Regions from separate parts of the Alcaligenes sp. LTN-3 genome, predicted to be linked through region 2. Evidence: predicted binding sites of a transcription regulator. Region 2 holds the regulator's gene; each other region holds the start of a gene.
The links. The regulator NrdR, encoded in region 2, represses ribonucleotide reductase genes. The targets are predictions, from matches to a motif close to CACNANATNTNGTG.
Positions count from the first base shown of each region.

Region 1 (4,694 bases), on a different contig from region 2:
CACCGCTAAAGACCACAGCATCCAGCAGGCCGACGCGGCGATTCAGAAAATCCAGCAAGGCGTTCCAATCAATAGCACTGTTTGGCCTGCGGTCTTGCAAGTGAGGGTTATGGCAGTAGCCACAGCGCCAGGGACAGCCTTGCACAAAGATGACAGCGGCTAACTGGCCGGGGTAATCCGTAGCCGAGAAAGGGGTACAGCCGCCCACTTTCAATGCCTCTTTGCGAGCAGGCTTGGCCGGGTAAAGATGGCGCGTGGCGTAAGTCATGTCACTTAACCAGATTTCTACAGATTGGGGCCAGTGCTGCTTACAGAGGCGCTGGCTTCGGTGAAGTAGCGGCGCTCATGAAATTCGCCTTGCTTGCCAATATTGAAGGATGACATGGGGCGGTGATAGCCCATGACGCGTGTCCAGATTTCGCAGGGCTGGCGTTCGCAATCTTCAAGAGTGATGGTGTCGGTGTTCATGAGTAACTCCCTGGATAAAAAAGGCCGTCACGCTAAGCGGATGTGACTAGCCGAGGTGTGTGCCAAGAGGCGGGTTGTGTAGATACATGCTGAGGAAAGTGAAGAATCTGGCTTTCGCTGAGCTAAGTGGGTTGGGTTTAGCTGGTCTTGGCAAAAAGGATCTGTTCGAAGAGATCGGATTTAATGGATTGGTGTCGGTGTCGGTGTCGGTGTCGGTGTCGGTGTCGGTGTCGGTGTCGGTGTCGGTGTCGGTGTTGCTGCCTGCGACCGTATTGAGGTTTCCGCGCCCGCGTCGTTTTGAGCGTCAGTTTCGACCCTGGCCTGAGCTATTTTGTTAGCCAGCAATTCGCTGTCGCAATGTGGGCAAAACTCATGTTTTCCAGACAGATAGCCATGTTTAGGGCAGATGGAAAAAGTAGGTGTGACGGTGATGTAGGGTAAGGAAAAGCGGTTCAAGGCTCGTTGCACCAGATTACGGCAGGCATCGGTGCTGGACAGGGCCTCGGTCATGTACAGGTGCAGCACGGTGCCGCCGGTGTATTTGCCTTGCAACTCGTCTTGTCGTTCCAATGCCTCGAAGGGGTCTTCGGTAAAGCCTACCGGCAACTGTGAGGAGTTGGTGTAGTAGGGCATGTGCTCGGTGCCTGCTTGCAGAATGTCGGGCCAGCGGGCGCGGTCCTCTTTGGCAAAGCGGTAGGTGGTGCCCTCGGCAGGGGTGGCTTCCAGGTTGTACAGGTGGCCGGTACTTTCCTGAAATTCCACCATGCGCGCCCGAATGTGATCCAGCAAACGCAGGGCAAAGCGGTGTCCCCACGGCGTGCAAAGATTCTGCTTGTCCTGGGTAAAGTTGCGGATCATCTCGTTAATGCCGTTCACTCCCAGTGTGGAGAAGTGATTACGCAAGGTGCCCAGATAGCGGCGTGTGTAGGGAAACAGCCCTTGGTCCATATGCTGCTGAATCACGGTACGCTTGATTTCCAGGCTGTCGCGGCCCATTTCCAGCAGTTCATCCAAGCGGGCAAACAGGCCTGCTTCATCACCTGGATACTGATACCCCAGGCGGGCGCAGTTCAGGGTGACCACTCCCAGGGAGCCGGTCTGCTCGGCAGAGCCAAACAAACCATTGCCGCGTTTGAGTAGTTCACGCAGATCCAGTTGCAGGCGGCAGCACATGGAGCGGATCATATTGGGTTCCAGTTCAGAGTTAATGAAGTTCTGGAAGTAGGGCAGGCCATATTTGGCCGTCATGGCAAACAGGCGCTCGGCATTGGGGCTGTGCCAGTCAAAATCCCGGGTGATGTTGTAGGTGGGGATCGGGAAGGTGAAGGCACGGCCACGGGCATCGCCCTCGCTCATGACTTCGATATAGGCCTGGTTGATCATGTCCATTTCGGCTTGCAGATCCCCGTAGCAAAACGGCATTTCTACGCCACCGATTTGCGGCACTTGCTCGCGCAGGTCGTCCGGACATACCCAGTCAAAGGTCAGATTGGTAAAGGGCGTCTGCGTACCCCAGCGTGAGGGTACGTTCAGGTTGTAGATCAGCTCCTGCATGCATTGGCGCACCTGCTTGTAGTTCAGGTCGTCCTTGCGGATGAAGGGTGCCATATAGGTATCAAAGGAGCTGAAAGCCTGGGCGCCAGCCCATTCGTTTTGCAGGGTGCCCAGAAAATTGACGACCTGGCCAACTGCACTGCTTAGATGCTGCGGTGGGCCGGATTCGATTTTTCCGGGTACGCCATTGAGCCCTTCATTCAGGAAAGTGCGCAAGGACCAGCCGGCGCAGTAGCCCGAGAGCATGTCCAGATCGTGGATATGCAGGTCGGCCTGACGGTGTGCCTGGCCGATGGCTTCGGGGTACACATGGCTGAGCCAGTAGTTGGCAATCATCTTGCCCGAGCTGTTCAGAATCAGTCCGCCCAGCGAGTAACCCTGGTTGGCATTGGCCTGGACGCGCCAGTCCTGGCGGTCCAGATATTCAGTAATGGAGCGGATGATATCCAGCTGAGCAGCTGGACGCGATGCGGTTTCCTGGGTAGCCATATTTTTCGCCAAAAACTATATATAGTGATTTTTAGGATTTACGACACTATATATGGTGGTTTTTGGTGGGGCCAGACGATTGTCGCCTAGGCTTGATCTAGGTTAATTCTGTGCTTGAAGTGACAAGAGCAGCGATCTTGTCGGAAGGAGGTTGCAGGACGCGGCTTGCCCGTATCGTTCTGATGTGGAGGGTGTGTGACGGCGAGAAGGCCGGGCTCTCAAGCGCAAAGAGGTGGCTATGACCATGCCAAGCAAGCAGTTTATGTGGTTTGCGAGTAAGTAGCGCAAGAGCAGGCTTGCTCTTGTCGGTGCAATAACGCGTCAGTGCGCCTTATGGATGGGTGGCGTGCTTGCCAGTTATTGTGCGCCGTCTCTTTTTTTGGGGAGGCACAAAAATACCCGCTGCCTTTTCATAGGCCAGCGGGTACTTCTTGAATAGCGGGTTTAGTGCTTGAATCGTGCTTTTAGCGCAGTACACAGTGCCTGCTGATACTGGCTGACTTGCTCAAGCAGGCGTTCTTCGTGGGAAGCCCAGCCTTGTTTTTGTTCTTCTGTGCGTGCGGGGGCGGGCGACCAGGCCGAGTCCGGAAAGAAAGGGTCGTCCGTCCAGCGTGGGATGATGTGCCAGTGCAGATGCGGCACCTGATTCCCGAATTGGGCCAGATTGATCTTGGTGACTCCCAGCTGCTCGCGTTGTGTCTGTTCAACTATATAGACCGCCGCCATAAGGTGCTGCCGCTGCGCTTCAGACAGATCTGTCATTTCAGCCACGTGATCTTGCCAGATCACCCGTGTATAGCCGGGAAACGGGCTGTCTGAGACAGCCAGCACCTGCAGCCCTGCACCCGACCATAACAATTGATCGGGTTTCAAGGCGCACAGAGGGCAAGCGGTGGAGCTCATGCAGGTTGACCGAAGAACAGGTTTTGCAGGGCGACGCCCGGATCAGGTTCACGCATGAAAGCTTCGCCCACCAGGAAGGCTTGCACCTGGTTTTCACGCATCAGGGCCACATCTTCAATGGTATGGATACCGCTTTCGGTCACAACGCGTTTTTCGCTAGGAATGAAGGGCAGCAGGTCCAAGGTGTTCTGGGTGCTGGTTTCAAAGGTGCGCAGATTACGGTTATTGATACCCAGCAGGCTGGTCTTCATTTGCAAGGCAATATCCAGCTCGGCGCGGTCATGCACTTCAACCAGTACGTCCATGCCCAGTTCGTGGGCCATTTCTTCGTATTCCATCAGTTGATCCTGCTCCAGCGCGGCGACGATCAGCAAGATGCAGTCGGCACCCATGGCACGGGCATGGATGATCTGGTAGGGGTCAATAATGAAATCTTTGCGTAGTACGGGCAGCGCGCACACGGCACGGGCCTGACGCAGGTGGTCGTAAGAACCCTGGAAATATTGAATATCGGTCAGCACCGACAGGCAGGCCGCGCCGTGGGCGGCGTAGCTGGAAGCAATTTCCGTGGGGTTGAAGTCGGCACGGATCACACCCTTGGACGGGGAGGCTTTTTTGACTTCCGCAATAATGGCAGGCTTGCCTTGAGCAATTTTGTCTTCAATGGCGCTGGCAAAGCCGCGCAGGTCGTTCCGGTTCTTCGCTTCGCGCAGCAGATCGGACTCGCTACGCAGTTGGCGGGCGGTGACGACTTCAGCTCTTTTGGTGTCGAGGATCTTGGCCAGAATGTCGTTCATGGATGTAAATTCCTTGTATAGGCACGGAATTGTTCGAGTTTTTCGCGTGCGGCACCGTTGGCAATGGCCTCAAAAGCCATGCGCAGGCCTTGTTCAATGGAGTCAGCGTGGTTGGCGGCATAGATGGCCAAACCAGCGTTGAGGCCCACGATATCACGAGCCGTCCCCTCTTGGTTATTGAGGGCTTCCATAATCATGACGGCGGATTCCTCTTTGCTGGAGACGCGAATGCTGCGGTTGGAGGTCATCGCCATACCAAAGTCTTCGGGGTGAATTTCGTATTCACTCACTTGGCCGTCTTTCAGTTCGCCTACCAGGGTGGCCGCACCCAGAGAGGCTTCATCCATGCCGTCCTTGCCGTGTACGATCAATACGTGTTTGGCGCCCAGGCGTTGCATGACGCGGACCTGAATCCCCACCAGGTCGGGATGAAAGACACCCATCAGCTGGTTGGTTGCTCCGGCTGGGTTGGTTAACGGCCCC
Region 1 is NZ_JCAPDN010000002.1:6,498-11,191, forward strand. It holds gene AC6I6N_RS08260 (anaerobic ribonucleoside-triphosphate reductase activating protein) at 1-268, opposite strand, end outside; gene nrdD (anaerobic ribonucleoside-triphosphate reductase) at 286-468, opposite strand; gene AC6I6N_RS08270 (ribonucleoside triphosphate reductase) at 649-2,511, opposite strand; gene AC6I6N_RS08275 (HIT family protein) at 2,956-3,414, opposite strand; gene trpC (indole-3-glycerol phosphate synthase TrpC) at 3,411-4,211, opposite strand; gene trpD (anthranilate phosphoribosyltransferase) at 4,208-4,694, opposite strand, start outside.
Region 1: AC6I6N_RS08270 (ribonucleoside triphosphate reductase) is a predicted target of NrdR. The motif match lies at 2,556-2,569, and genes of this name have one in related genera.

Region 2 (4,694 bases):
GAGCCGGGCAGCTATGTGCTGCAAGTGGGCAAGCGCAAGTTTGCGCGAGTCACTTTGACCGGCTGATTGATTGTGGAGGTCTGCAATGAAACTGCGTAGTGATTCTTTTCAAGATCAGAGCGTGATTCCCGAGCGTCTGGCATTTTGCCGTTACGACGCACAATCGAGAGTCGCCTTGGCCGGTAACGCCAATCCGCATTTGGAATGGTCCGATGTTCCCGAGCAGACCCAATCTTTCGTGGTTATTTGCCACGACCCCGATGTCCCTAGTAAGCCGGACGATGTGAATCAGGACGGGCGTGAGGTACCGGCGGATTTGCCTCGGGTGGATTTCTTTCATTGGGTCTTGATTAACGTCTCGCCCGAGCTGCGTAGCCTGGCAGAAGGCTCTTATTCCAAGGGCATCACGCCACGTGGTAAAGCCGGCCCACTGGCTCTGGACGATACGCGCCAGGGCGTCAATGACTTTACCAATTGGTTTGCCAGCGACCGCGACATGAACGGTGATTACTTTGGCTACGATGGCCCGTGCCCGCCGTGGAACGATGCCTTGCCGCACCGTTATGTCTTTACGGTCTATGCCCTGGATATCGCCGAGCTTCCTTTGGAAGGGCGCTTTACGGGTCAGGATGTGTTGCGCGCCATGGAAGGCCATATTCTGGGCCGTGCATCCCTGACCGGCCTATATACCGTGAATCCCCGTTTGATTCAGCAGCCCTGATTGCCCTGGGCGGACTATTTGAGTTTTTTTCATATTCTTTTGAGTCCGCCCGCTGCCGCCTTACTTATTTCCGCATTTTTTGGGGTTTCTGCCACCGGAGACGTTTGTCTGGGTGGTTTGATGCGCTTCCGCGCTAAAATATTGCTTTCTTAGTTTGCTACCTACTTTATCCTTAGGAACCCTCATGTTTGACCGTTCTGCGACTCTTGACAAAGTTGATCCCGATCTTTGGGCTGCGATCCAAAGCGAAGATGTGCGCCAGGAGCAGCACATCGAGCTGATCGCCTCGGAAAACTACACCAGCCCCGCCGTGATGCAGGCCCAGGGCACACAACTGACCAACAAATACGCGGAAGGTTATCCTGGCAAGCGCTACTACGGCGGTTGCGAGTTCGTGGATGTGGTCGAGCAATTGGCTATCGACCGTCTGAAAGAGCTGTTTGGTGCTGAAGCGGCCAATGTGCAGCCCAACTCCGGTTCGCAAGCCAACCAGGGCGTGTACATGGCTGTACTCAAGCCCGGTGATACCGTTCTGGGCATGAGCCTGGCTGAAGGCGGTCACTTGACCCACGGTTCCCCCGTGAATGCCTCGGGCAAGCTGTACAACTTCGTGTCCTACGGTCTGGACGAGAACGAAGAGCTGGACTACGACGAGTTGGAGCGTCTGGCCAAAGAGCACAAGCCCAAGCTGATCGTCGGTGGTGCTTCGGCTTACGCCCTGCGCATCGACTTTGAACGCATGGCTCGTATTGCTCATGAGAACGGCGCCTTGTTCATGGTGGACATTGCTCACTACGCTGGTCTGGTGGCTGGTGGTGCTTACCCCAACCCTGTGCCTTACGCTGACTTCGTGACTTCTACGACTCACAAGTCCCTGCGCGGTCCTCGTGGTGGCGTCATTATGATGAAGGCCGAGCACGAAAAGGCCGTCAATTCGGCTATTTTCCCCGGTATCCAAGGTGGCCCACTGATTCACGTGATCGCCGGTAAGGCCGTTGCTTTTAAAGAAGCCTTGGCTCCTGAGTTCAAGGATTATGCCGCTCAGGTCGTAAAGAACGCCGACGTGCTGGCCCGCACTCTGGTTGAGCGTGGTCTGCGTATCGTGTCCGGTCGCACAGAAAGTCACGTGATGCTGGTGGACCTGCGTCCCAAGGGCATCACGGGTAAGGTGGCCGAAGAAGCGCTGGGCAAGGCTCACATCACGGTCAACAAGAACGCCATTCCTAACGACCCTGAAAAGCCCTTTGTCACCAGCGGTGTGCGTTTGGGTACGCCTGCCATGACCACTCGCGGTTTCAAGGAAGCCGAAGCGGAATTGACGGCGCATCTGATTGCTGATGTACTGGACAACCCTCACGACGAAGCCGTTTTGGCGGACGTTCGTCGCCGTGTACACGAGCTGACTGCCAAGTTGCCCGTTTACTCCTCCAAGTAATCCAGCCGGAGCGGGCCGCAAGGCCCGCGATCTTGAATGAAGTGTCCGTTCTGCCACCATGCCGATACCCAGGTGATCGACTCTCGAATCACCGAAGAAGGCGACGCCATACGGCGACGTCGCAAATGCTCGGCCTGTGAACGGCGCTTCACGACTTACGAGCGTGCTGAGCTGAGCCTGCCCGTCGTGGCCAAGCGCAATGGCACTCGTATGGATTTTGATCCCGCACGTCTGCGGGCGAGCATGGGTGTTGCACTGCGCAAGCGCTCTATCCCCATGGCTCAGGTCGATGCCGCTGTGCAGCGCATCGAAGAAAAACTTCAACTGACTGGCGAGCGCGAAGTCTCTTCCGAGACCATAGGCGAGCTGGTCATGGCCGAGCTCAAGCAATTGGATCAGGTGGCCTATGTGCGCTTTGCCTCGGTCTACAAGAGCTTCAAGGACATCCGCGAGTTCGTACAGGCGATCGACGAAATGAACGATCCCGACCGCGGCTAAGGCGATGGTCGAGCAAGAAGACGTCATCTGGATGCGGCAAGCCCTGGAGCTGGCCGAAAAATCCCTGTATATCAGTGCTCCCAATCCACGAGTCGCCTGCCTGATTGTGCGCGATGGCCAATTGCTGGCTTCAGGTTCCACGCAGCAGGCGGGTGGGCCTCACGCTGAAGTGATGGCCTTGCGCCAAGCCAAAGAGCGCGGCGTCAATGTGGCCGGGGCTACTTTCTACGTCACCCTGGAGCCTTGCAGTCACCACGGGCGTACGCCTCCCTGTGCCGACGCCCTGATTAAAGCAGGTGCCGGGCGAGTCGTCTTTTCCATGTACGACCCCAACCCCTTGGTGGCAGGCAATGGTGTTTCGCGCCTGCGTCAGGCGGGAATTACGGTAGATGGCCCTTTGTGCGTCGAGCAGGCGCTGGCGATCAACGCTGGTTTCTTTGCCCGCATGACACGTGGACGCCCCTGGTTGTGGATGAAAATGGCCGCCTCGCTGGATGGCCGCAGTGCCTTGCCCGATGGCAGCTCTCAATGGATTACCGGGCCGCAGGCGCGTGACGATGGTCATCATTGGCGCGCTCGCAGTTGTGTCGTGTTGACGGGCATAGGTACGGTTAACGCGGACAATCCGCTAATGAATGTACGGGCGGTTTCTACGCCACGTCCACCCATCAAAGCCGTGCTGGACACGCATTTGCGTCTGACCCCCAATGCTGCCTTGCTGGATGGCTCGCCTTGCTGGGTATTTAGCCATCGTCGGGATCCCGAACGCGAAGCCGAGTTGGCAGATCGCAATGCACAAGTCATTCCCATGCCTTTGCACGAAGGTCAGGTGGATGTGCGCGCCGTTCTGGACTGGATGACAGATCAGCAGATCAACGAAGTCCACGCAGAAGCAGGGGCGCGTCTTTCTGGTGCCTTGATTGATGCAGGTGTGGTTGACCAATTGCTGATGTACCTGGCCCCCAAGATTCTGGGGCAGGGACGAGGCGTGGCCGATATTACCGAGCTGGCCGGGCTGGACGATGTAGAGCCGTTCGAGTTTACCGATGTGCGCTTGCTAGGTGCCGATCTGCGTGTTCTGGCACGCCAACGCGATCATTGGGAAGCCTTGCTGCGAGCCGTCGGTGGGGCGTATCCGCCGGACTCGGAATAAGTCAGGTATTGCTGTTCGGTCTGGCGGCCAGATACTGCAAAGAGCATGCCTTCAAGCCTGTGAATTTGAGCCTACCGTTTTGCTGACCCTATCACCTTGACTGTGGCCTTGAGGCAAATGCCGATGGTCGTTTGATTAAGTCTGCCGAGCAGTATCAATCGTCTCTTTAGAAGCAGGCCAAGAGTCCGAACTCACGATACATTGAGACCAGGCTTATCCTACGGTTCAGCAGTCAGTAACCACTCAGCAACAAGGCTTAGCCCAAAAAAATTTCAGCACTTGCCTTATAAGGATAAGTGCTGCTATTATTATGGACTTGGCATTAGCAGCTTCAAATTGCTTGGCCAGAAAAAATAAGTAGGACAGGTGGCCGAGTGGTTGAAGGCGCACGCCTGGAAAGCGTGTATACGTTTATAGCGTATCGGGGGTTCGAATCCCCCTCTGTCCGCCAGAATTCAAAAGCCCCCGCACAGCAATGTGCGGGGGCTTTTTGTTGGGTGTTTTTTACAGGATTGGTGAAATTAATAATTCATTTTCAGGCCGATTCTGTGTCGTCACTACAAAACAAAATGATCGCTGACTGGGGGTAGAACAAGATCAGCGCGGGTCTGGACAGTGTTGCCTTTGCTTCTCCCTCCATTTGGACGGAGGCAGTGTTTCGTGTTGCCGCCAGGCGGCGCGAAATGATTGCAGGCTGGCGAAACCGCAATGCTCGGTAATTCGCTCAATAGACCAGTCGGTATCCATAAATAATTGGCGCGATCGGTCCAGTCGCATGATTTGTTGGTATTGCTTCAGACTGATGCCGCATTCTTTCATGAACAGACGGCTCAGATGCCTGTAGCTGACTGAAAACTGTGCTGATAAGGATTCCTTGAGCGGGGTCT
Region 2 is NZ_JCAPDN010000004.1:179,193-183,886, forward strand. It holds gene tyrS (tyrosine--tRNA ligase) at 1-66, shown strand, start outside; gene AC6I6N_RS17280 (YbhB/YbcL family Raf kinase inhibitor-like protein) at 86-721, shown strand; gene glyA (serine hydroxymethyltransferase) at 906-2,156, shown strand; gene nrdR (transcriptional regulator NrdR) at 2,193-2,654, shown strand; gene ribD (bifunctional diaminohydroxyphosphoribosylaminopyrimidine deaminase/5-amino-6-(5-phosphoribosylamino)uracil reductase RibD) at 2,659-3,807, shown strand; tRNA gene AC6I6N_RS17300 (tRNA-Ser) at 4,168-4,258, shown strand; gene AC6I6N_RS17305 (GlxA family transcriptional regulator) at 4,405-4,694, opposite strand, start outside.

Region 3 (4,694 bases), on a different contig from region 2:
TCGCATCATCGAAAAGAACGAGGTGCGCAAGCAGCTCTTGAGTTTTATTCAGGAAGAGCACTCGGGCGATGCGGGAATTGTGTATTGTTTGTCGCGCTCTCGCGTGGAGGACACGGCCGAGTTTCTGTGCAAGAACGGCATTCATGCCTTGCCCTACCACGCAGGGCTGGATGCACAGCAACGCGCCATCAACCAGGCTCGCTTTCTTCGAGAAGAAGGGGTGGTCATGGTGGCGACCATTGCTTTTGGCATGGGCGTCAATAAACCGGATGTGCGTTTTGTGGCCCACATTGACCTGCCCAAATCGGTAGAAGGGTATTACCAGGAAACCGGGCGAGCAGGGCGCGATGGTGAAGCCGCTACCGCCTGGCTGGCCTATGGCCTGCAAGACGTGGTGCAGTTGCATCGCATGATTAACCAGTCGCAAGGCGATGCGGCACACCGGCGCCAGCAAGGCCATGCGCTCGATGCCATGCTGGGCCTGTGCGAAACCATTTCCTGCCGCCGTCAGCGCTTGCTGGCCTATTTCGATCAGCAGATCGAACCGTGTGGGAACTGCGATACTTGCCTGGAGGCTCCAGAAGCCTGGGATGGCACTGTGGCCGCGCAGAAAATGCTGTCCACTATTTATAGATTGTGGCGCGAGCGTGGCCAGCGCTTTGGCGCCGGCCATCTTATTGATATTTTGTTGGGCAAGCTGACCGAGCGTGTCAAAGAGCATGAGCATGACAAGCTCACCGTCTTTGGTGTGGGCAAGGAACTGACCGATCAGGCTTGGCGCGGGGTGCTGCGCCAGTTGCTGGCGCATAGTCTGGTCGCGGTCGACCCGGAAGGGTACGGCACCTTGTTGCTGACCGAGGCCAGCCGAGAAGTGCTCAAAGGGGAGCGCACCTTGATGTTGCGGCGCGAAACCGTAACACGTGGGCCAGCCGCCCATCGCGTAAAAGGTCAGGCGCCTGCCGGACCTGCTCTGGAGCCCGATCAACAGCGACGGTTCGAGGCTTTGCGCGCCTGGCGTGCCACTACCGCACGCGAACACGGCGTACCGGCCTATGTCATTTTCCATGACGCCACTTTGCGGGAAGTTGCCATCCGTTGCCCCAGCTCAGAGGCTGATCTGGAGCCGATTACAGGCATAGGTGTACGCAAAAGAGAAGCCTATGGCGAGGCTTTGCTGCGCTGCGTTCAAGAACTGCAAACGCAATAAAAATTGTTAATGGCGCAAAGATTGGTTGCATTTTTTTTGCGCTGAATTTGCGTTGCAAAGACAAATCCGCTATTCGCTCAATCCGCTATATGTAGTAGAATGGCGGCAATATCACACTATATATGGTGTGCATCAACTGACGCTGGCGGCTGCAAAAGCCGCGTCCCCCGTCAATCACCACCGATTTCCGAGACTGACATGCAATCAACCGAACAGTTAATGGTCACTAAGCGAGATGGCCGTACAGAACCTATTAACCTCGACAAGATTCACCGAGTAGTTGATTGGGCTGCTGAAGGTCTGAGTAATGTGTCCGTCTCTCAAGTAGAGCTGCGCTCTCACATTCAGTTCTACAACGGCATTCGCACCAGCGATATTCACGAAACCATCATCAAGTCGGCGGCGGATCTGATCTCTGAAGATACGCCTGACTACCAATATCTGGCCGCCCGCCTGGCGATTTTCCACCTGCGCAAAATCGCTTTTGGCCAGTTTGAGCCTCCCAGCCTGTTTGATCATGTGACCTTGCAAACCAAGGAGGGTCGCTACGATCCGCATCTGTTGCAAGACTACACGCGCGCCGAGTTCGATGAGCTGGATGCGCATCTGGATCACTGGCGTGACATGAACTTCTCTTACGGTGCCGTCAAGCAGTTGGAAGGCAAGTATCTGATTCAAAACCGCGTGACCAAGCGCATCTACGAAAGTCCCCAGTTCCTGTACATGCTGGTGGCCATGTGCTTGTTTGCCCGTTACCCGGCCGATACTCGCCTGGGCTTTATCAAGCGCTTTTACGACGCCGTATCGCAATTCAAGATTTCCTTGCCCACGCCCATCATGGCTGGCGTGCGCACACCCACCCGTCAATTCAGCTCTTGCGTGCTGATCGAATGTGACGACAGCCTGGACAGCATCAATGCCACGACCAGCGCCATTGTTCGTTACGTGTCACAGCGTGCCGGTATCGGTATCAACGGTGGACGTATTCGCGCTGTAGGCAGCGAAATTCGGGGTGGTGAAGCACAACACACAGGTTGCCTGCCTTTCTTCAAGATGTTCCAGGCTGCGGTGAAGTCCTGCTCGCAGGGCGGCGTGCGCGGCGGTGCGGCAACCTTGTTCTACCCCATGTGGCACCTGGAAGTGGAAACACTGCTGGTCCTGAAGAACAACCGTGGTGTGGAAGAAAACCGTATCCGTCACCTGGACTACGGCGTTCAGATCAACCGTTTGTTGTACCAGCGCCTGATCAAGGGCAGCCACATCACGCTGTTCTCGCCGCATGACGTGCCCGGTTTGTACGAAGCCTTCTTTGCCGACCAGGACGAGTTCGAGCGTCTGTACGAGATGTACGAGCAAGATCCCGCCATCCGCAAGCGCAGCCTGCCTGCCGTGGAGCTTTTCTCTTTGCTGATGCAAGAGCGCGCCAGCACCGGCCGTATCTACATTCAGAACGTGGACCATTGCAACACGCATAGCCCATTCCAGGCTGACCGCGCTCCTGTGCGCCAGTCCAATCTGTGCATGGAAATCGCTCTGCCCACCAAGCCCTTGAACGATCTGAACGATCCTGAAGGTGAAATCGCACTGTGCACTCTGTCGGCTTTCAACCTGGGGGCTCTGGAGTCCCTGGACGAGCTGGACGGCCTGGCTGAACTGATTGTTCGTGCTCTGGATGCCTTGCTGGACTACCAGGATTACCCGGTCAAGGCCGCGCTGAATGCAACCAACAAGCGTCGTTCCCTGGGCGTTGGCGTTATCAACTACGCGTACTACCTGGCCAAGAACGGCACCCGCTACTCCGATCCTGCTGCCTTGGGTCTGACCCACCGCACGTTTGAAGCCATCCAGTACTACCTGTTGAAGGCTTCGGTGCAGTTGTCGCGCGAATACGGTCCTTGCGAGGCCTTCGACGAAACCACGTACGCCGCTGGTTTGCTGCCTACCGACACGTACAAGAAAGACGTGGACGGTATTTGCAACGAGCCGTTGCACCTGGATTGGGAAGCCCTGCGTGCTGACATCGTCAAGCATGGTCTGCGTAACTCGACCCTGACCGCCCTGATGCCGTCGGAAACCTCCAGCCAGATCGCCAATGCCACCAACGGTATTGAGCCCCCGCGTGGTTTGGTGTCCGTCAAGCAATCCAAGGATGGCATCCTGCGTCAGGTAGTGCCTGAATTTGAAAAATATAAGGATCAGTACGAATTGCTATGGCAAATGCCCGGCAACGACGACTACCTGAAGTTGGTTGGCGTGATGCAGAAGTTTGTCGATCAGTCGATCTCTGCAAACACCAACTATGACCCACAGCGGTTTGAGGGTGGTCGCGTCCCGATGAAGCAACTGCTCAGGGACTTGCTGCTGGCCTACAAATACGGTGTGAAGACCTTGTACTACCACAACACCCGCGACGGAGCGGATGATTCGCATGGCGAAGTAGAGGACGACGGTTGCGCAGGCGGCGCGTGCAAGATCTAAGCAAGGGTAAAGAGCATCATGACTACCTATAGTACTTTTTCTAAAACGGATAACGATCAGCTCAAAGAGCCCATGTTCTTTGGGCAGCCGGTTAACGTAGCGCGTTACGACCAACAGAAATATCCGATTTTTGAAAAGCTGATTGAAAAACAGCTGTCCTTTTTCTGGCGCCCAGAAGAAGTCGATATTACTCAGGATCGGATCGACTATCAGAACCTGCCTGATCATGAAAAGCACATTTTCATCAGCAACCTGAAATATCAAACCTTGCTGGACTCCATCCAGGGGCGTAGCCCCAATGTGGCCTTCCTGCCCCTGGTGTCGATTCCAGAGCTGGAAACCTGGATCGAAACCTGGGCGTTTTCCGAGACGATTCACTCACGCTCGTACACGCACATCATTCGCAATATTGCCAATGATCCGTCCGTTATCTTTGACGACATCGTGCGTAACGAGAACATCCAGTTGCGTGCCGCCGATATTTCGTCGTATTACGACGACCTGATCAGTGACACCATGTTGTACGCCCAGTTGGGGGCTGGTGAACATGAGATCAACGGCGAGACTCGCACGTTGAGCCTCTATGAGCTAAAAAAGAAGCTGTATCTGTGCATGATGAGCGTCAATATTCTTGAGGCCATCCGCTTTTACGTCAGCTTTGCCTGCTCCTTTGCCTTTGCCGAGCGCAAGTTGATGGAAGGTAATGCCAAGATCATTCGCCTGATCGCTCGTGATGAAGCGCTGCACCTGACTGGTACGCAGCACATCATTAATATCTTGCGTTCTGGTAGTGACGATCCTGAGTTCGCTCAGATCGCTCATGAGCTAGAGCCGGTGTGTTTTGACATGTTCAAAGACGCGGCCGAGCAGGAGAAGCAGTGGGCGGATTACCTGTTTCGCGACGGTTCCATGATTGGCCTGAACAAAGACATTCTGAGCCAGTATGTGGAATACATCACCAATATCCGTATGGGTGCAGTGGGCCTGAAGCCTGCGTTTGAGTCTGTCA
Region 3 is NZ_JCAPDN010000002.1:605,143-609,836, forward strand. It holds gene recQ (DNA helicase RecQ) at 1-1,207, shown strand, start outside; gene nrdA (class 1a ribonucleoside-diphosphate reductase subunit alpha) at 1,406-3,685, shown strand; gene nrdB (class Ia ribonucleoside-diphosphate reductase subunit beta) at 3,704-4,694, shown strand, end outside.
Region 3: nrdA (class 1a ribonucleoside-diphosphate reductase subunit alpha) is a predicted target of NrdR. The motif match lies at 1,322-1,335, and genes of this name have one in related genera.